3 regions of the Rhizobium sp. SU303 genome follow, and region 2 is predicted to be linked to each of the others. Evidence: predicted binding sites of a transcription regulator. Region 2 holds the regulator's gene; each other region holds the start of a gene.
What was found. The regulator HrcA, encoded in region 2, represses chaperone genes, less so after heat shock. The targets are predictions, from matches to a motif close to GTTAGCACTCNCNNNNNGNGAGTGCTAAC.
Positions count from the first base shown of each region.

Region 1 (6,858 bases), 520 kb from region 2:
CCGGCATTCATCAAGAAGGCCGGACCGCCCTCGCGGCCGCGGCCAAAATGGAAATCGAAGCCGGTGACGACTTCGGAGGCGCCGAGCCAATCCTTCAGGATCGAATGGATGAAATCGTCGGCCGAGCGCTGTGAAAATTCATAGTCGAACGGATATTCGATGACCGCGTTGAAACCAAGCGTTTCCAGGATGCGGGCCTTGAGCGGCGCGGGCGTCAGCCGGAAGACCGGCGTCTGCGGCTGGAAGACCGTTCGAGGATGCGGCTCGAAGGTCAGCACCAAGCCGGGAATGCTGCGCGCCTTCGAGATCTCCAGCGCCCGGCTCAGCACCGATTGATGGCCGCGGTGCACGCCATCGAAATTGCCGATGGCAATGACGCCGCCCTTCAGATGGGCGGGTAGGGGTTCCCGGGTTTCATTGCGGTGGAAGACGGTCATCGGCTGGCTCTCTTCATGCAAGGCGTGTCTTCATGCAAGGCGGGGCATCCACCACTTTGGCGCGGCGTTTTCCCGTTCGAGATAGGCGTTGAGGAGCGCCTCGTCGGTCTCGCCGTTGAGAGTATATTCCTTAGCGTGGATACCACCGCTGATGTAGAGGAGGTCGAGGCCGTAATTCAAGGCGCCCCGCACATCGGTCGGCATGCCGTCGCCGATCGCCAGCACGCGCTCGACCGGGAAATCACCGCGAAGCTCGCGGGCAGCCGCAAGCGTCGCCTCGTAGATCGGCCGATGCGGCTTGCCGGCGATGCGGGTTTTTCCGCCGAGCTGCTCGTAATAGGCGGCCATGGCGCCGGCGCAGGGGATGATGCGATGGCCGCGCTCGACGATGAGGTCGGGATTGGCGCAGATCATCGGCACCTCGCGGGTTTTGAAATCGAGAAGCATCTCGGTGTAATCCTCCGGCTTCTCCGTCTCGTCGTCGAAAAAGCCGGTGCAGACCAGCGATTGCGCTTCGCCCGCCGGCCGGCGCTCGACGCCAATGCCTTCGAGCAGCGCCTTGTCGCGCTCGGGGCCGAGCAGAAAGACGGTCTTCGGCCCTTCGGCGATCAACCCGCGCGTGACGTCGCCGGAGGTGACGATCCTGTCATAGGCGCTGTCGGGAACGCCGATCTGGCGCAACTGCTCGACCACCTGCCAGGAAAGGCGCGGAGAATTGGTGATGAGGACGACGGCGAGGCCGCTGTCGCGTGCCGCTTCAAGGGCTGCTGCCGCCTTCGGGAACGGATCGACGCCGTTGTGAACGACGCCCCAGACATCGCAGAGCACCACATCATAGTGACCTGATATCTCCGAGAAGTTTTCTATCCGCTTGGCCATTCCGATTTCCCGATTTGCTTCAGTCACCGGTGACATTGCAAAGGCGCAAGGCGATGGCAAGGCATTTTCTTTGCTGCCGGGCCAATGCGAAGAGCTCGAACGGCGATCCGGCGAAGCGGATGGGCAAGGGGTTTTGACGATTGCCGCAAAGCGCCAGATCGCCGGCGGCGGACGAGTTCGGCAAAGTTCGGCCGCGCCATGGTTTCGGCCGCAATCTCCGACTATTCTCCGGCCTCTTCACAATTCCGGCACAAAAATTCGTGATTGCTCTCATTGACTCCTCTCGGAGCCATCCCTAAATGCTCGTCGCTAGCACTCACCGCAAGGGAGTGCTAACATCTATCCATGTGGGCCACTCCGGTCCGCGAATGTCATTCGATCGAGGGATTAGACAATGGCAAGCACCAACTTCCGCCCCCTTCACGACCGCGTCGTTGTTCGCCGCGTTGAGTCCGAAGCCAAGACCAAGGGCGGCATCATCATTCCCGATACCGCCAAGGAAAAGCCGCAGGAAGGCGAAATCGTCGCCGTCGGCTCCGGCGCGCGCGATGAGTCCGGCAAGGTCGTCGCACTCGACGTCAAGGCTGGCGACCGCATTCTGTTCGGCAAGTGGTCCGGCACCGAAGTCAAGATCGACGGCGAAGACCTTCTGATCATGAAGGAAGCCGACATCATGGGCATCATCGGCTGATCGGCCGACCTGCTTTCCCGAAATGGCTGACGGGCTCTTTGCCCGAACAACTCGAATTCAGGAGTTAAGAATATGGCATCTAAAGAAATCAAGTTTGGCCGCACCGCGCGCGAAAAGATGCTGCGCGGCGTCGACATTCTCGCCGATGCAGTCAAGGTAACGCTCGGCCCGAAGGGCCGTAACGTCATCATCGACAAGTCCTTCGGCGCGCCGCGCATCACCAAGGACGGCGTTTCCGTCGCCAAGGAAATCGAACTCGAAGACAAGTTCGAAAACATGGGCGCCCAGATGGTCCGCGAAGTTGCTTCGAAGACCAACGACATCGCCGGCGACGGCACCACGACGGCAACCGTTCTTGCCCAGGCGATCGTTCGCGAAGGCAACAAGGCCGTTGCAGCCGGCATGAACCCGATGGACCTGAAGCGCGGCATCGACCTCGCTGTCGCCGACGTCGTGAAGGATCTCCAGGCCAAGGCCAAGAAGATCTCGACTTCGGAAGAAGTTGCACAGGTCGGCACGATTTCGGCAAATGGCGACAAGCAGGTCGGTCTCGACATTGCTGAAGCCATGCAGAAGGTCGGCAACGAAGGCGTCATCACGGTTGAAGAAGCCAAGACCGCCGAAACCGAACTCGAAGTCGTCGAAGGCATGCAGTTCGACCGCGGCTACCTCAGCCCCTACTTCGTGACCAACCCGGAAAAGATGATCGCCGACCTCGAAGACGTCTTCATTCTCCTTCACGAGAAGAAGCTCTCGAACCTGCAGTCGATGCTCCCGGTTCTCGAAGCCGTCGTTCAGACCGGCAAGCCGCTCCTCATCGTTGCTGAAGACGTCGAAGGCGAAGCGCTTGCTACGCTCGTCGTCAACAAGCTGCGCGGCGGCCTGAAGATCGCTGCCGTCAAGGCGCCTGGCTTCGGCGACCGCCGCAAGGCCATGCTCGAAGACATCGCCATCCTGACGGGCGGCACTGTCATCTCCGAAGACCTCGGCATCAAGCTCGAATCCGTCACGCTCGACATGCTCGGCCGTGCCAAGAAGGTTTCGATCTCCAAGGAAAACACCACGATCGTCGACGGTTCGGGCGCCAAGACCGACATCGAAGGCCGTGTTGCCCAGATCAAGGCGCAGATCGAAGAAACCACCTCCGACTACGACCGCGAGAAGCTGCAGGAACGTCTTGCCAAGCTCGCTGGCGGCGTTGCCGTCATCCGCGTCGGCGGCTCGACGGAAGTCGAAGTGAAGGAAAAGAAGGACCGCATCGACGACGCGCTCAACGCGACGCGCGCTGCCGTTCAGGAAGGCATCGTCCCCGGCGGCGGTATCGCTCTGCTCCGCTCCTCCACGAAGATCACCGTCAAGGGTGCAAACGACGACCAGGAAGCCGGCATCAACATCGTTCGCCGCGCCCTGCAGTCGCTCGTTCGTCAGATCGCTGAAAACGCAGGCGACGAAGCCTCGATCGTTGTCGGCAAGGTCCTCGACAAGAACGAAGACAACTTCGGCTACAACGCCCAGACATCCGAATATGGCGACATGATCGCCATGGGTATCGTCGACCCGCTCAAGGTCGTTCGCACGGCGCTGCAGAACGCTGCTTCTGTCGCATCGCTGCTGATCACCACCGAAGCCATGATCGCCGAACTGCCGAAGAAAGAATCGGCTGGCGGCGGCATGCCGGGCGGCATGGGCGGAATGGGCGGAATGGACATGATGTGATCGGCGAAAGCCATCACTGACTACCATTCCGGCATCCGGAACAGGAAGGGCGGCCCTCGGGTCGCCCTTTTCTTTGACCAAAGCGATTCGACGCGCGGCACACTGATTGGCATAGCCGGCGAAACATTTACCCATCTCCCTCTTGCAGGTCCGAGGCACGAAGCTTGCGCCAAACTTGCGCTGCCTGCGTATTTCTCAGCCTGCCGGCATGCGAGAGATCGCAGTGCTGCTGCAACATTTCCGGCCTGACGTTGAGTGAAAACGTTTGCAAAGCTCTCAAAGATGATCTTCCCATGCCAATTCTCGCGAAATAGGCCGAAGATGCAGACATCCTAAGAAAAGAGGCCGATCCGAATACCCCTTAAAAAGCCGTTGCCGTTTGTCCAAAAGCCCCTATAAATCCGCGCTGCACTTCAACCGCGCCCGGCGATAGTTCTCGCCAATAGACGAGGCCGGAGCACGGAGAGCATACGTGAACGTTCGGCTTTGAGGGGCTCCGGTTACGGAGGCCAGATGGCCGTGGCAATAATCGCCGGAGGTAAGCGCGGGCATCATGCCCGCTGCTGCGTGATCCTGTTTCTTTGTGTTTGCCGAGCGTGCGGCCGAGGAGCCGCATCCGAACGGGGGAACGCCTTGTTTAACATCGCCAGAGCCAATGCAGCCGTACCTTTGACACCCAGCTCGCTTGATGACGCCAATCAAAATCATAAGATGTTGGCGCAGTTTTCCGTTTCCGAAGCCTGGACTGGAGATTTTTCGAGCGGCATGCTCCGTCTCGGCGAATGGAGCGCGATGCTGCACGGCCTTGCCACGCAGGATTGCGGGCTGCTCGGCCTGATCCGCTGCTATGATGCCAAGGACCGCAGCCACATATTGGAGCTGTTCGAGCAGGCGGCGACGCTCTGCTCCTCCTTCTGTTTTTCGACGACGATCATCATGCCGAACGGCTTTCGCCAGCCGCTCTTCTGCATGGGCGAGTCCAATGGTCTCGAGCAGAAATACAGCGGCAGCATGGCCGGCGTTTTCGTCTTTCCGCGCTTCAAGCTGGAAGGCGCAAAGCAGATCACGACAGCGCCGCGCAGCTTTTCAGACGCGCAAAGGACGCTGTAGCATTTTGAATTGCTGCATCATTTTATTCAGTCGCCAGCAATAAGCCGGAAAAGCAAAATCAATGGCCGCCCCGACGTCTGCGAGGGCGGCCTTTCTACTTTCCAGCTATCTTTCGTTACTCCGGCTTGACCGGTATGTTTAGACCCCTGGCACTTGCCGGACGAGCGATGCAGCGCTCCAGCCAATCCGAGACGGCGGGGAATTTCGCGTATTCGAGAACCTCGCGGCCGCCATAGAAGATATCGGCACCGCGAACCCAGGTGAAGGTGGTGATGTCGGCGATGGTGTACTGGTCGCCCATGATCCACTGACGGCCCTTCAACCGGTCTTCAAGCACCCCGAGCAGGCGCTTGGATTCATCGCGATAACGCTCCACCGGGTAGGAATTGTTGACGACCTTGTCGGCGGCAAATTTGTAGAAATGACCGAACTGGCCGAACATCGGGCCGATGCCCGCCATCTGGAAAAACACCCATTGGATGGTTTCATATCGGCCGGCAGCATCGGCAGGGATGAGCTTGCCAGTTTTTTCCGCGAGATAAAGCAGAATGGCGCCGGATTCGAAAAGGCCGATCGGCTTCCCATCCGGCCCGTTCGGATCAATGATCGCCGGAATGCGGCCGTTTGGGTTGAGAGATTCGAATTCCGGCGACTTCTGCTCGTTGGCGGCGAAGGAAATATAATGCGGCTCGTAGGCAAGGCCGAGCTCCTCGAGGGCGACTGAGACCTTCACCCCATTCGGCGTCTGCAGGGAATAGAGCTGGATGATGTCGGGATTTTTCGCCGGCCAGCGCGTCGTGATCGGAAATGCGGAAAGATCTGCCATCGGATTCTCCATGTTGGGCGCTGACCATAAAAGACCGGGCTTGGCAAAGGCAAGCGGGGAGACCGCAAGGTAGATCGTTCCATATTAGTGAACGAAGTGTCCCCTTTCGTTTATCTTTCCACAACAAGAGAAAAGAGCGACATAGAGGCATCCGAGGTCGAACCGGTGCCGGGGCGGCACCGTGATCTCCAAAGTCCTTGAAACGGAGACAACGTCCATGTCGAACAACGTCATCATCCTGATTGCCCGTATCCTGCTTTCCTTCATGTTCATCTTCGCCGGCTTCGGCAAGGTAACCGATCCGGCCTCGACCGCAGGCATGATCGCCGGCGCCGGTCTTCCGGCGTCCACCGCGCTCGCCTATCTCGCCGGCCTCTTCGAACTCGCAACCGGCATTGCCGTGCTCGTCGGCTTCCAGGTCCGCATCGTCGGCTGGCTGCTCGCCGTCTTCTGTGTCTTCACCGGCCTTGTCTTCCATCTTGCACCGGTCAATGTTCCGGATTTCCCGGCCGCCGCCAACGGCTGGATCAACGGCCTGAACTTCGTCAATCTCATGAAGAACATCACGCTCGCCGGCGCCTATATCATGCTCGCCACCAATGGCGCAGGCGCCTACTCGCTCGACGCCCGCCGCGGCGCCTACGCAGCTGCGTAACACCAGCAGACATCCTCCCAGACATAGCGAACCCGCCGTCATCCGACGGCGGGTTTTCTTTTGGTCTTTATGACTGAGATCAGAGGGCGGCGCGCACTGCCTCTATGATCGCCTGCACGACAGGCTCGCCGGCGTGGCTTTCCTTGCGGGCGCGCACCAGGCAGGCCTGCGAATGCAGGATGACACCGTCCTGGAGCACCTTCAGATGGTTGGCGCGCAGCGTCGAGCCGGTGGAGGTGATATCGACGATGATATCGGCCGAGCCGGCCGCGGGAGCGCCCTCGGTGGCGCCCAGGCTTTCGACGATGCGATAAAGCTGGATGCCGTGCTGGCTCGAAAAGAACTGCTGGGTCAGCCGCCAGTATTTGGTGGCGATGGCAAGGCGCCTGGAGTGGCGGGCGCGAAAATCGGCGGCGACATCGACGAGATCGGCCATGGTGTCGACATCGAGCCAGATCTCCGGCACGGCGACGACGACATCGGCGTGGCCGAAGCCGAGGCGGGCGCAGAATTCGACGCGCTTGTCGACCTCGGCAAAACCCTC
Region 1 is NZ_CP088095.1:519,357-526,214, reverse strand. It holds gene RlegSU303_RS02555 (bifunctional riboflavin kinase/FAD synthetase) at 1-437, opposite strand, end outside; gene RlegSU303_RS02550 (TIGR01459 family HAD-type hydrolase) at 468-1,316, opposite strand; gene RlegSU303_RS02545 (hypothetical protein) at 1,309-1,593, shown strand; gene groES (co-chaperone GroES) at 1,711-2,007, shown strand; gene groL (chaperonin GroEL) at 2,080-3,723, shown strand; gene RlegSU303_RS02530 (hypothetical protein) at 4,357-4,833, shown strand; gene RlegSU303_RS02525 (glutathione binding-like protein) at 4,949-5,659, opposite strand; gene RlegSU303_RS02520 (DoxX family protein) at 5,877-6,314, shown strand; gene hisG (ATP phosphoribosyltransferase) at 6,394-6,858, opposite strand, start outside.
Region 1: groES (co-chaperone GroES) is a predicted target of HrcA. The motif match lies at 1,625-1,653, and genes of this name have one in related genera.

Region 2 (6,858 bases):
CGCAAGCTGGTGACCGCCGAACATGTGCATGGCAAAACCGGCCTCGACGGTCCGGAACTCAGCGAACCGACAATGGCGCTGCAGCCCGGCCATGCTGTCGACTTCATCATCGAGACGCTGCGCCGCGAGCCGGAAGGAACGGTGACGGTCTGCACGCTCGGGCCGCTCACCAATATCGGCATGGCCTTCCAGAAGGCGCCCGACATCGTCCCCCGCATCCGCGAACTGGTGATGATGGGCGGCGGCTTTTTCGAGGGCGGCAACATCACGCCGGTGGCCGAATTCAACATCTATGTCGACCCAGAGGCCGCCGATATCGTCTTCCGCTCAGGCGTTCCGATCGTGATGATGCCGCTAGACGTGACGCATCAATTGCTGACCCGTAAGGATCGGGTGAAGCGCATGGCCGAGATCGGCACAGCGCCGGCAAAGGCCATGGTCGAGATGCTGGAATTCTTCGAACGCTTCGACATCGAGAAATACGGTTCCGACGGCGGGCCGCTACACGACCCGACCGTCGTCGCCTATCTGCTGAAGCCGGAGCTTTTCAAGGGCCGGGACTGCAATGTCGAGATCGAGGTCCAGTCCGAACTCACGGTCGGCATGACGGTCGTCGACTGGTGGCATGTGACCGAGCGCAAGCGCAATGCCAGGGTCATGCGCCATGTCGATGCGGACGGCTTCTTCGATCTGCTGATCGAACGCTTCGCCCGCATCTAAAACTTCGGTCTCCTTCCTCGCAAGGAGGAAAGAAACGACCTCAGGCGTCCTTCTCGTCGAAGACGGAGTTGGTTTCGGCTTCGGCCGGCTTCGGGCCGCCCTTGGCGACACCGACCATGGCCGGGCGCAGCACGCGCTCGCCGATGGAGAAGCCTGCCTGCACGACCTGGACGACGGTATTGTTCGGCACGTCGGGGTTCGGCACCTCGAACATTGCCTGATGGAAATTCGGATCGAACTTCTGGCCAACCGGCTCCAGCTTGCGAACGCCGTGGCGCTCGAGAGCCGACAGCATGGCGCGCTCGGTCATTTCGACACCCTCGATCAGCGTGCTCAGGCCGGCATCGGCCGTAGCCTTGGTCTCCGGAGCGATGGCATCGAGCGCGCGGCGCAGATTATCCGAGACGGCGAGCATGTCGCGCGCGAAACCCGCGACGGAATAGGACTTGGCATCCTTCACCTCGCGTTCGGTGCGGCGGCGCAGATTGTCCATCTCGGCAGCAAGGCGCAGATAGCGGTCACGCAGTTCGCCGTTTTCGGCTTTCAGAAGCTCGATCGGGTCCGGCTGGGCGGGCTCTTGCTGCGCAGTTTCGTTCTCGACGTAGGCGGTAGCGTCGGCTGCGGCATCCGCCGCAGTTGCGTCAGGTCCGTTTTTCGTCGTGTCATCGGTCATGACGGTCTCCGGTTGGTGTCTTCAGATGCGCCCGATATCGAGGTTTGACCGAAAAAAATCAAGTCTGCGTGACAAAGAAGCGAAAATTCCGCGTGACTGATAGCTGCGCGTCAAAGCTGATTGCGCGAAAGGCGGGAGACGAGCTGGGCTGTATAGTCCACCATCGGCACGATGCGGGAATAATTCAGCCGCGTCGGGCCGATGACGCCGACGGCACCGACGATGCGATCGTCGTCGTCACGATAGGGTGCGACGATGAGCGATGAGCCGGACAGCGAGAAGAGCTTGTTTTCCGAACCGATGAAGATGCGCACGCCCGAACCGCTTTCGGCGAGATTGAGGATCTCGATCAGGCTGTCCTTCTTCTCGAGATCGTCGAACAGCAGGCGCAGCCGGTCGAGATCCTCGGCGCCGGCGAGGCCTTCGAGCAGGTTGGCGCGGCCGCGGATGATCAGTTGGGTGGGCTTTCCCTCGTCCGGGCTGCCGGCCCAGACAGCAATGCCGCGCTCGACCAGATCGCGCGACAGGGCATCGAGTTCGTGACGAACGTCGTCCTTCAACCGGCTTAATTGTTTGCGAAGCTCCGGCAGGGTCTGGCCGGACATATGGGCATTGAGGAAATTCGCAGCTTCGGTCAGCTGCGAGGAGGTGACGCCTGCCGGCAGCTCGATGATGCGGTTTTCCACCTGATCGTGATCGCCGACGAGCACGGCCAGCGCCTTTGTCGGTTCGAGCCGGATGAACTCGACATGTTTCAGCACCGGATCGCTTTTCGAGGTGATGACGAGGCCGGCGCCGCGCGAAATGCCGGATAACATGCGGCTGGCCTCGTTCATCATCGATTCGACGGGATTGCCGCCGCTTTCGACCCGCACCTGGCGGTCGATGTTGGCGCGTTCCTCGGCCGAGAGGTCACCGACCTGCATGAAGGCATCGACGAAGAAGCGCAGGCCGATCTGGGTCGGCAACCGGCCGGCGCTGACATGCGGCGAATAGATCAGGCCGAGCTCTTCGAGATCGCTCATGACGTTGCGCACCGAGGCCGGCGACAGCGACATCGGCAGGATACGGGACAGGTTGCGCGAACCGAGCGGCTCGCCGCTTTCCAGATAACCTTCGACGATGCGACGAAAAATTTCCCTGGAGCGCTCGTCCAGCGCAGCTACGGCATCCGAAACCGACGTCGACCTGATGCCCATGAAGCTTTCGAACCCGTGCTGATGATACTTCCCGAAAAGTAAGTCAAACTAACACCCGTGGCAAAAGGGAATTTGCAAATGAGCGCCGCCAATCGTAGAAGCGGTCAAATAAACCCCAGGAGATAAGAATGCGGCCTTCAGGCAGAAAAATCGACCAGATGCGCAAGGTCTCGTTCGAGCGCAATTTTTCCAAGCATGCGGAAGGCTCCTGCCTGGTGAAGTTCGGCGATACGCATGTGCTCTGCACGGCGAGCCTCGAAGAAAAGACGCCGCCATGGCTGCGTAATACCGGCAAGGGCTGGGTCACGGCCGAATACGGCATGCTGCCGCGGGCGACCGGCGAACGCATGAAGCGCGAAGCCGCCGCCGGCAAGCAGGGCGGCCGCACCCAGGAAATCCAGCGACTGATCGGCCGGTCGCTGCGCGCCGTCGTCGACCTGCAGGCGCTCGGCGAACGGCAGATCACGCTGGATTGCGACGTCATCCAGGCCGATGGCGGCACGCGGACCGCCTCGATCACCGGCGGCTGGATCGCGCTTTACGACTGCCTGAAATGGATGGAAAGCCGCAACATGATCAAGGTCGACCGGGTCCTGAAGGATCATGTCGCCGCCATCTCCTGCGGTATCTTCGCCAGCCAGCCGGTGATCGATCTCGATTACCTCGAGGATTCCTCGGCCGAGACCGATGCGAACTTCGTCATGACGGGCACCGGCGGGATCGTCGAGATCCAGGGCACGGCCGAAGGCACGCCGTTCAGCGAGGGCGAATTCACCTCGCTGATGCAGCTTGCCAGAAACGGCATCGGCGAACTCGTGGCGCTGCAGAAGCAAGCCGTCGAAGGATGAACCCCATGCTGGAAGGCATGTTGGAAACGGCGCTCTATGCGCGGGATCTCGATAAGGCCGAGACGTTCTACGAAGACGTTCTCGGACTTGAAAAGATCGCCCGCGCCGCCAACCGGCATGTCTTCTTCCGCTGCGGGCCAGGCGTTCTCCTGATCTTCAATCCTAAGGAAACGGTGAAGCCGCCAGCGCCTGAAGCACTGCAGGTGCCGCCGCACGGCACGAGCGGCCAGGGCCATGCCTGTTTCCGGGTATCCGGCCGCAATCTCGATGCTATGGCCGAACGGCTGACGGCGGCCGGCGTTGCGATCGAATCCGAGGTGCGCTGGCCGAACGGCGGCCGCTCGATCTATTTCCGCGATCCAGATGGCAACAGCCTGGAATGCGCGGAGGCTAAAATCTGGGGCATCGAACAGGACATCTGAATGCGCAAGCTTGAAACGAAGACCATCGTCGTCGCCAGCCACAATGCCGGCAAGATCCGCGAGATCCAGGAATTGATCGGGCCGCTCGGCTTCACCGCCAAATCGGCGGCCGAGCTGAATTTCGTCGAGCCGGATGAGACGGGCACGAGCTTCGAGGAGAATGCGACGATCAAGGCGGTCGCCTCGGCCAATGCCTCAGGCATGCCGGCGTTGTCGGACGATTCCGGGCTGGTGGTTGATGCACTCGGCGGCGATCCCGGTGTCTACACCGCCAATTGGGCGGAGAGGGCCGACGGCACGCGCGATTTCGACATGGCGATGGCCAAGGTGGAAAAGGCGCTGCAGGATGCCGGCGCGACAAAGCCCGAACAGCGCAGGGCGCGCTTCATCAGCGTGCTCTGCCTCGCCTGGCCGGATGGGCATACGGAGCTGTTCCGCGGCGAGGTGGAAGGCAGCGTCGTCTGGCCGCCGCGCGGCACCCAGGGCTTCGGCTACGATCCGGTGTTCCAGCCCGAGGGCTACGACATCACCTTCGGCGAAATGAGCGGCGAGGAAAAACACGGCTGGAACGTCGGCAAGCCGCAAGCGCTGTCGCACCGGGCCCGCGCCTTCAAACTCTTTGTCGAAACCTGCCTGGAGGCATAGAGTCGGTCCGTGGTCAATTTCGACACGCCCAGCACCTCGCGCGACGCGGCTCTGCTGCCTGATACCGGCGAGCCGGGCTTCGGCGTCTATGTGCATTGGCCCTTCTGCGCGGCGAAGTGTCCCTATTGCGACTTCAACAGCCATGTGCGCCACCAGCCGGTGGATCAGGAGCGCTTTACATCAGCCTTCCTGACAGAGATGGCGGCGGTCCGGTCGATGAGCGGGCCGAAGACGGTGACGAGCATCTTTCTCGGCGGCGGCACGCCCTCGCTGATGAAGCCGGAAACGGTCTCGGCCATTCTCGACGGCATTGCGCGGCACTGGCATGTGCCAGATGGCATCGAGATCACCATGGAGGCCAACCCTTCGAGCGTCGAGGCTGAACGGTTCCGCGGCTATCGGGCGGCCGGCGTCAATCGCGTCTCGCTCGGCGTGCAGGCGCTGAACGACCGGGATCTGAAATTCCTCGGCAGGCTGCATGATGTCGCCGACGCACTGAAGGCGATAAGGCTGGCGCGCGACATCTTTCCGCGCATGTCCTTCGACCTGATCTATGCCCGGCCGGAGCAGACGGTCGAGGAATGGGAAAAGGAACTGAAGGAGGCGATCTCCTATGCGGTCGACCATCTTTCGCTCTATCAGCTGACCATCGAGGAGGGCACGCCCTTCTACGGCCTGCACAAGGCCGGCAAGCTGATCGTGCCGGATGGCGAGCAATCGGCACTGCTCTACGAGGCGACGCAGGAGATCACCGCGCGCGAGGGCATGCCGGCCTATGAGGTTTCCAATCATGCCCGGCCAGGCGCTGAAAGCCGGCATAACCTGACCTACTGGCGCTACGGCGATTATGCCGGCATCGGCCCGGGCGCCCATGGCCGGCTGACGCGTGGCCCCGAGAAGCTCGCGACGGCGACCGAGCGCAAGCCGGAAACCTGGCTCGACATGGTCGAGCGTGATGGGCACGGCATTCTCGACGAGGAGCGGCTCGGCTTCGAGGAACAGTCCGACGAGCTGCTGCTGATGGGGCTGCGGCTGAGAGAAGGCGTCGATCTCGCCCGCTGGCAGCAGCTTTCGGGCCGTGACCTCGACCCGAAACGCGAGGAATTCCTGCTCGAACACAAATTCATCGAGCGGATCGGCAATTCACGCCTGCGCTGCACGCCATCAGGCATGCTGATCCTCGATTCCGTCGTCGCCGATCTCGCCTGCTGACACCCATACGACGCGTGGATTTGCAGCGCGGCGGCATCGACATCACCGCCGCGCAGGAAGGCATGTCTCAGCCGTGGCTGGTCGCGCCCGCCTTGAAAAGGCTGCCGGTCGGCGTTTTCAGGAACATCTCCAGCGGAATATGCTCCTGGTGCAGGAAGCCGGTCGCCGGCAGCAGACCGTCGCGGACCATCTCGATGACGGCGACAACGGAGGCTGACGTCGTCCAGGCGATCGCCGTGCGGCGCGCCCCGGCAATCTCGATCGGGTAATAGGCGCGCACGAATTCCTTGCGACGCAGGCTGCCATTCTCGGTGCCTTCGGCGGCAACATGGACATAGACGACATCGTCTTCAACCGGCGGCTTGGCATTGGTCAGGATCTCGCCGGCGAGCTTGCGCTTGTCGCGCATCAACAGCTCGTGGAAGAAGAAGTTCATCAGCTCCATATGGCCGGGATAACGCATGGTCTTGTAATCGAGATTGTCGATCTTGCCGAGCATCGTATCGCACATGGTGCCAAGTCCGCCCGACGTCGTGAAGGCTTCGAGCTTGACGCCGCCGACATAGACGGTCTCGTGCCATTCCATCGGCGAGACGAGCTTGCGCACACCGCCCTCGATGACCTCGCAGTCGTTCAGATATTCGTTGACGACGCCCTCAGGCGACCAGTTGAAGGCATAGCCCAGCAGCCCGGTCGGATGCTGCGGCAGGGCGCCGACGCGCATGCGGATCGACCGGCAGCGATCGAAGCCGTCGGCCAGGCTTGCGCCGACGATGCCGACGAAACCCGGCGCCAGGCCGCATTGCGGCGCCATCAGGCCGCGGGCGGTCTTCGACAGCTCGATGATGAAATTGGTTGTGGGAACGTCTTCGGTCAAATCGAAATAATGAATGCCGGCAAGATGGGCGGCGCGCGCCAATTCGATGTTCAAATGATAGGGCAGGCAGGAGAGCACCGCCTCGACATTCGAGAGCAGTTCGCCGATCACTTGCGGGTCGGAGATATCGCCGGTGCGGCACTTGAAGGGGACGTCGCTCAGCGGCAATTGCGCGTCGACCCCGATGACCTCGAAGCCGCCTTCATGCAACAGCGTCGCCGCCAGCCGTCCGACCTTGCCCAGGCCGAGAACGGCGATCTTT
Region 2 is NZ_CP088095.1:1,700-8,557, reverse strand. It holds gene RlegSU303_RS00045 (nucleoside hydrolase) at 1-720, shown strand, start outside; gene grpE (nucleotide exchange factor GrpE) at 761-1,393, opposite strand; gene hrcA (heat-inducible transcriptional repressor HrcA) at 1,504-2,592, opposite strand; gene rph (ribonuclease PH) at 2,721-3,440, shown strand; gene RlegSU303_RS00025 (VOC family protein) at 3,437-3,862, shown strand; gene rdgB (RdgB/HAM1 family non-canonical purine NTP pyrophosphatase) at 3,863-4,507, shown strand; gene hemW (radical SAM family heme chaperone HemW) at 4,517-5,719, shown strand; gene RlegSU303_RS00010 (saccharopine dehydrogenase family protein) at 5,787-6,858, opposite strand, start outside.

Region 3 (6,858 bases), on a different replicon from region 2:
TGCGAACAACCTTGGCCGGATCGATGACGCCCTGGGCATAGAGGTCGCCATATTCGCCCGTCTGAGCGTTCCAGCCGTAGGAGAACTCGCTTTTCTCGCGCAGCTTGCCGACGACGATCGAGCCTTCCGCTCCGGCATTTTCGGCGATCTGGCGAGCCGGCGCCTCGAGAGCGCGACGGACGATATCGATACCGACGCGCTGGTCCTGGTTGGCCACGCTGAGATTATCGAGCGCCTTGACGGCGCGCAGCAGCGCCACGCCTCCGCCCGGCAGGATACCCTCCTCGACCGCCGCGCGGGTTGCATGAAGCGCGTCGTCGACGCGGTCCTTCTTTTCCTTCACCTCGACTTCCGTCGAGCCGCCGACGCGGATGACGGCAACGCCGCCGGCGAGCTTGGCAAGGCGTTCCTGCAGCTTCTCGCGGTCGTAGTCGGACGTGGTTTCTTCGATCTGGGCGCGGATCTGGGCAACACGGCCTTGGATGTCGGACTTGGCGCCCGAACCGTCGACAATCATGGTGTTTTCCTTCTCGATCGACACCTTCTTGGCACGGCCGAGCATGTCGAGCGTGACGGATTCGAGCTTGATGCCGAGATCTTCGGAGATGACAGTGCCGGCGGTCAGGATGGCGATGTCTTCCAGCATGGCCTTGCGGCGGTCGCCGAAGCCAGGCGCCTTGACGGCGGCGATCTTCAGGCCGCCGCGCAGCTTGTTGACGACGAGGGTCGCAAGCGCCTCGCCTTCGACGTCTTCAGCGATGATCAGCAGCGGCTTGCTGGATTGGACGACGGCTTCGAGAACCGGGAGCATCGACTGCAGGTTCGAGAGCTTCTTCTCGTGGATGAGAATATAGGGGTCTTCAAACTCGACCCGCATCTTGTCGGCATTGGTCACGAAATAGGGGCTGAGATAGCCGCGGTCGAACTGCATGCCTTCGACGACTTCGAGTTCGGTTTCGGCGGTCTTGGCTTCTTCAACCGTGATGACGCCATCATTGCCGACCCTTTCCATCGCTTCCGCCAAAAAGCGGCCGATTTCGGCATCGCCATTGGCGGAGATCGTGCCGACCTGGGCGATTTCGGAATTGTTGGAGATCTTGCGGGCGTTGGCCTTCAGTTCCGCAACGATGGCGCCGACCGCAAGATCGATGCCGCGTTTCAGGTCCATCGGGTTCATGCCCGACGTAACGGCCTTGGCGCCCTCCTTGACGATTGCCTGGGCCAGCACCGTTGCCGTCGTGGTGCCGTCGCCGGCGACGTCGCTGGTCTTCGAGGCGACTTCGCGGACCATCTGGGCGCCCATGTTTTCGAACTTGTCTTCGAGTTCGATTTCCTTGGCGACCGAAACGCCGTCCTTGGTCATGCGCGGTGCGCCGAAAGACCTTTCGATCACGACGTTGCGGCCTTTCGGGCCGAGGGTCGCCTTCACGGCGTTGGCCAGGATGTCGACGCCACGCAGCATCTTCTCACGGGCTTCGGTGCTGAATTTGATTTCTTTAGCAGCCATTGTCCTCACTCCTTCATAGGCAGCCAGAGCAATTCCTGGAAAAGTGCGACGTGGTTTTCCGTTTGGAATTGCGTCAGAAATAAAAGGTTGGAGCGGTTCTGCGTTTCCATGAAAAGCCGATGCGCTCCTGCATCGACGGATGCCCGCAGGAATCTCAGGCGGCCTGCTTCTTTTCGCCCCGGGTTTCGATAATCCCCATCACGTCGCTTTCCTTCATGATCAGCCGATCTTCGCCATTGATCTTGATCTCGGTGCCGGACCATTTGCCGAACAGGATGCGATCGCCGGGCTTGACGTCGAGAGCCTGAATCTGTCCGGCGTCGTTGCGTGCGCCGGGGCCGACGGCGATAACCTCGCCTTCCTGCGGCTTCTCCTTGGCGGTGTCGGGAATGATGATGCCGCCCTTGGTCTTTTCCTCTGAATCGACCCGGCGGACGAGAATACGGTCATGAAGCGGTCGAAACGACATGTCTTCCTCTATCGATGAACAATGATGACGTTGTTCCCGTGGCCGGACCGGATAACCAATCCGGGCGGGTGCAGGTTCGCGCGCGCGCCTTGCGCGAATGATCTGGTTCGAGGGTTCAGCAATTTCAAGAGGCGGCGAAAGAAAAATTAGCACTCTCCGCCGGAGACTGCTAACGCCCAACAGGGAACAGACAATCGGCTCCTGCGTTCGAATAAAAGGGCGAACGGCATTGAGGCTTGAATCCGTATTTCGGCATTCCTAGTTCTTTGGTGGCCGAGGCTTGATGAGCTCGGTCACCGTCCCACGTCTTTAGGAGTGAGTGACATGGAAGAGAACACCAAACTAATCAAAGACCTCAGTATCGAGGAACGCGAGGAAATCCTCGTCGATATCGCTCGTACGCTGGAGGACACGGCGCGTGAGGCCTTTGTCGAAGGCAATACGCATTTTGCGGCACTCTCCAACAACATGGCTGAAGCGATCCGCGTCAACGCCGATGAGCTCGCCCGTGACGATCCGGAAAATGCCGAGCTCGTATTGCAGCAGGCAACGGCGATGATCTCGCAATTCGAAGCCGTGCACCCCTATCGGATGGTGAGCATGGCCGTCCATTGATCGCCGCTTCGGGCCCGCCTCGGTCGCCCGCTCAAATCAATCGCCACCCACACGGAACTCTCACTGCTTGCGAAGGTTATTGGATCACAACATCGAAAGGTGATCCATGATGACTTCCAGATCCAACGTGCCGCCAGAGAGCGGCACCGACGATGCGCGGTCCGCCGATAGCGAACGGGCCGAGACCGACCGCAAAAGGGCATTGGAGACTGCCCGGCGCAACGTGAGTTCGGCATTAGATCGCGATCGCGGCACCGAAACCCCAAGCCTGAAGCTTGCAAAGGAATATCTCAGTCTCGGCGGCCAACGCCGGTCGATGATCGATGACAATATCACCGATGTTCGCCACTGGGACAAGGATCCGCCGGAGGCCGAACGGTTCTGGAAGGAACGGGTGGAGACGCTTCCAAAGGATCAACGCAAGCAGGTGGAGGATTTTCTTCCAACCATCAACACGCCCTGAAAGGGCGGCCGAGCCGCTCTTCGGGCGGGCTCGTTCCAATGCGCTTGGAGGCGATCATGGCTATAGACAAGCACGAGCAGATCCGTCGCCGTGCCTACGAAATCTGGGAGGCCGAGGGCCGCCCGGATGGCGCTGACCAGCGCCATTGGCTTCAAGCCTGCGACGAACTTGCCGGCGAGGACGAGAATGAGACGCTGCAGAACCTGCTCGATGAAGACGACAGGGATGACGCGGCGCTGCTTCAAGGCGCCGGCGAGAGTGGCGATCTCGATCGGCCACGGGCGAGACCTGTCCAGGCCGCCGCGGCTCCCGTCCCTGACATCGAGATGACGACGGGCGAAAAGCCTTCCTGGCGGAAGATCAGGAAGACCGAAGGGCCTTGATCGCCATGCAGCATCTCGACCATGCCATCCAGATCGCTCTTACGGCCCACGAAGGCCAAGCGGACAAGACCGGCCGGCCGTTCTTCGAGCACTGCCAGCGGGTAGCGCTTCTCGTTTCCGGTGAGGAGACGCGAACGGTCGCCTACCTTCATGACGTCGTCGAGAAGGGAAGCGGCTGGACGCTCGACAGGCTGAGGGAAGAAGGCTTTCCGCCGGCGATCATCGCCGCGGTAAATGCTCTGACACGGCGACCGGACGAACCGGATGACGGCTTCGTCAGACGTGCGGCATCAAACCCGCTGGCCTTGCCCGTCAAACAGGCCGACCTCGAAGACAATCTCCGACAGGCCGAACAAGCTGGCAAGAAAACGGAAAAATACCAGCGCGGCCTGGATCTCCTGCGCGACATCAGGAACGGACAATAGGAACGCGGACAAAGGTCGGGAATCGGCGCAAGGGCGCACTCCTCGGCTTCCATGTCACGTGCAGAGCGTGACCGCAACCTGGCCTCCGCTTGCAGCGACGGAGCCCGTTTGGCCGCATTTCATGCTTTGTTGGCAAACCACACCGTCGGGGCGCCGAGCACGCCTCCCGTGCGCATCGCCGTCTTCAACTCGTCCAGCTTGCTGAATGCCTGCGCCGCTTCAAGCGTGGCAAACTCGTGGGTGACGGTAATATCGTTCGGATTGTCGATGGCGCGATAAACGGCTTGCGCCGTCACCCCATTGGCCTTCTGCACCGGCGAAAAGCCATCATATATCTTGCGCCAGGCGGCATAATCGGAGACCTCGTGCCTTACGAATAATGTCGTCATATCATCCTCCCGCGTTGCATTTCCAAGTCTCGTCGAGATGTGTGTTATGATTGAACGAGGAACGTCATGGTCTCGGGCAAGACGCCGTCACTGGCCATCGCATCGGCCGCTGTCTTGGTCTGCATGAAGGCCATCAACTTTTCCATGTCTGCAACGTCCATGACCAAGCCGACGCGGTTGGAGTTTTGAGGGTCTGTAAACGTGCGAATGTTCGTGACGCCAACGGGTTCCAATACCTGCTTGCGGATCGGTGAGGCGAGCCAGTGTTTCGTGTCTTTGACGTCGTGGCAGATCATTATGGTAGGCATTGCGTCCTCCTCTCAAGATTTCGGAAACTGAAAGCTGAGTATGCTGCGCTTTGCCGGATTTCATTACAGCAATGTTGCGAAGAGTGGGTTTTTCTTATTCATTAGTTGAAGGTATAAATATAATTATTGGGTAATTCGAAAATATTATGCGACGGCGGCGTTGAGCGCGCATTGGTTTTTGAAAATAGCTTTGGTGACGGTTCCGGAGTCAGCGAGCGTCATTGGCGCTAAGATATGATCGTGATGCCCGCACGGCGCCCATAGTCCCGCAGTTCGAGAAGGCGATCGGCGTCCGCACCGGCGTCGATGGATTGAACGACGTCGAGCCGGTCCTCTGCCAAGCGATCCTCGAACAGGATGATGCATTGTTCGGGGTCGCACTGGCGGGACGTCCAGATCAACCCGTCAATGTCGGTGCGCGCCCGATGAATGGTTTCGGCCCACAGGACGGTCTCGCCATAGGTCGACTTCGGCGTTTCGATGAGATCCGTTCGACGGAGTTTCCAGGCCTTCAAATCGGGTGCGAAAAGGCTTGCCAGCTGCAGATCACGCTTTGGCGCGATGACGCTGACCGTTCGCGCTTCGACGACGGCAAGCCGGACGGTCTTGAAAGCGGCGGCCGGTTCGATGTCGTGAAAGATCGACTCGAAGGCGGCCGCCTCTCTGCTCGTTGCCGCATAGAGCGTCGCGACACAATTGCCGTGCGCGTCGTTGAACGGTGCGAATTGGGTCGCTTGTCCCTTGCAGGGATTGAATTGCCCTGCCCGGAACGAAGACAGATGGCTTCGATGAAGCGCCGTACCTGCCTTGACCGTCCGGATGTTGATCGTTGGAAAGGGCGACGGCGGGCTTGGCAGAGGAGGGTGGCTCACCCAGCGACTTCTTGCCGCTCGCGGGTCGCGGCAGCCGTCACCGCGTCCATATCGTCAAGCACATCCATGGGCGCCTTGTCGTCAAGCCAGCCGTTCGTTGAAACGAACCAGAATGCGCGCTGCCACGGAGACAGGTTCTCCGGAAGAGCCGCAAGCGCCTTCTTGATTGCAGGATGTGGCCGTCCATCCCGGAGCTGAAACGCCGGAAAATATTCGGTACCACGATGATGTACCGAGAAAATGTCACCGGCTTTCTTCCAGCGCGCTGCGGTCGCGTACAGGTTTCTCGCGCTTGAGCCGGCGCGGTTTCCGATCTCCGCGCTGGTGAGTTGCGACACCTCAGCGATGAAGCGATCCCTGAGCTCCAGATTGTCCGCTGCGAGCACACCGCGCGCCTCGCCAAGCTCATCAGGCAGAATAACGTCCGCGAGCTTGTTGATCGCGTCTTCCAGCCGGCTTTCCTCCAGGGAGCCGCTGACGCGGACCATCATCTGGAAGAAAGTCTTGACGGATCTGCGACGTCCTTCCGGGAGATCGGGTTTCAAGCGGATTACCACGGAATCCCCGACCGCAACATTTGCCATCGCCCTGGCGAGCTTGGCGAGCTCGGGGTCCGCGTTCTCAGGAAAAGCAGATCGATCGACGGCGAACTTCGTCAGGGTCTGCAGGAAGGCATCCGCGAAAGCATCACGCAGAGCGTTTTCATCCGAGGTCCGTTCTGGAGCAACGCCTTTGCGCCGGCGGCCAGCCAATGGCACGGTTCGTCCCTCGTTGGCGGACGACCGGTCAATCATGAGAAATTCGGAAAAGAGAGCTTCGGTCATTTCGGCCACGTGAGATTAGTGATGAACATCTCAATATCACTTAAGTCATGCAAAGTCGATTGCAATGGCGAGTGTCAGGATGACCATAACCTCGCATGTGCGCCGTGGACAGATTTGATGGCAGGATCGATTTGACTTCCCAATATCGGTTGTCGCACCAATTTGACGATCGGATACGCCTCGGCGCGTGAGACGACAGAGGTTCAGGATGAGCGAACGCCAACCATTTGATCTCAAGGCCTATGGGCGCGACATCGGAACAAGGCCATGCTTTATCTGCGGCTTGGTCAGGAATGACCCTGCCTTCTTCCATCATCGCATTTTTGAAGACGGTGAGACGATCATTTTCCTGAGCAAATATCCCACCCTGCCGGGCTATTGCCTTGTCTGTCCGAGGGAGCACCTCGAGGATCTCGCGCGAGACATGTCGACCGATGAATATCTTCGATTACAGGAGAAGGTGCATATTTTGTCTCGCGCCCTCAAAAGCCTGTTCGACGCCGAGCGAGTTTATGTGCTTTCTCTCGGTAGCCAGCAAGCCAATAGCCATCTGCATTTTCATGTCGTTCCCTTGCCCTCAGGTGTGCCGCTTGAAAAGCAGCA
Region 3 is NZ_CP088096.1:779,549-786,406, forward strand. It holds gene groL (chaperonin GroEL) at 1-1,507, opposite strand, end outside; gene RlegSU303_RS28275 (co-chaperone GroES) at 1,662-1,976, opposite strand; gene RlegSU303_RS28280 (hypothetical protein) at 2,301-2,591, shown strand; gene RlegSU303_RS28285 (hypothetical protein) at 2,698-3,054, shown strand; gene RlegSU303_RS28290 (DUF2934 domain-containing protein) at 3,111-3,437, shown strand; gene RlegSU303_RS28295 (HD domain-containing protein) at 3,443-3,862, shown strand; gene RlegSU303_RS28300 (hypothetical protein) at 3,982-4,251, opposite strand; gene RlegSU303_RS28305 (hypothetical protein) at 4,296-4,559, opposite strand; gene RlegSU303_RS28310 (RES family NAD+ phosphorylase) at 4,787-5,431, opposite strand; gene RlegSU303_RS34430 (hypothetical protein) at 5,428-6,255, opposite strand; gene RlegSU303_RS28320 (HIT family protein) at 6,464-6,858, shown strand, end outside.
Region 3: RlegSU303_RS28275 (co-chaperone GroES) is a predicted target of HrcA. The motif match lies at 2,122-2,150, and genes of this name have one in related genera.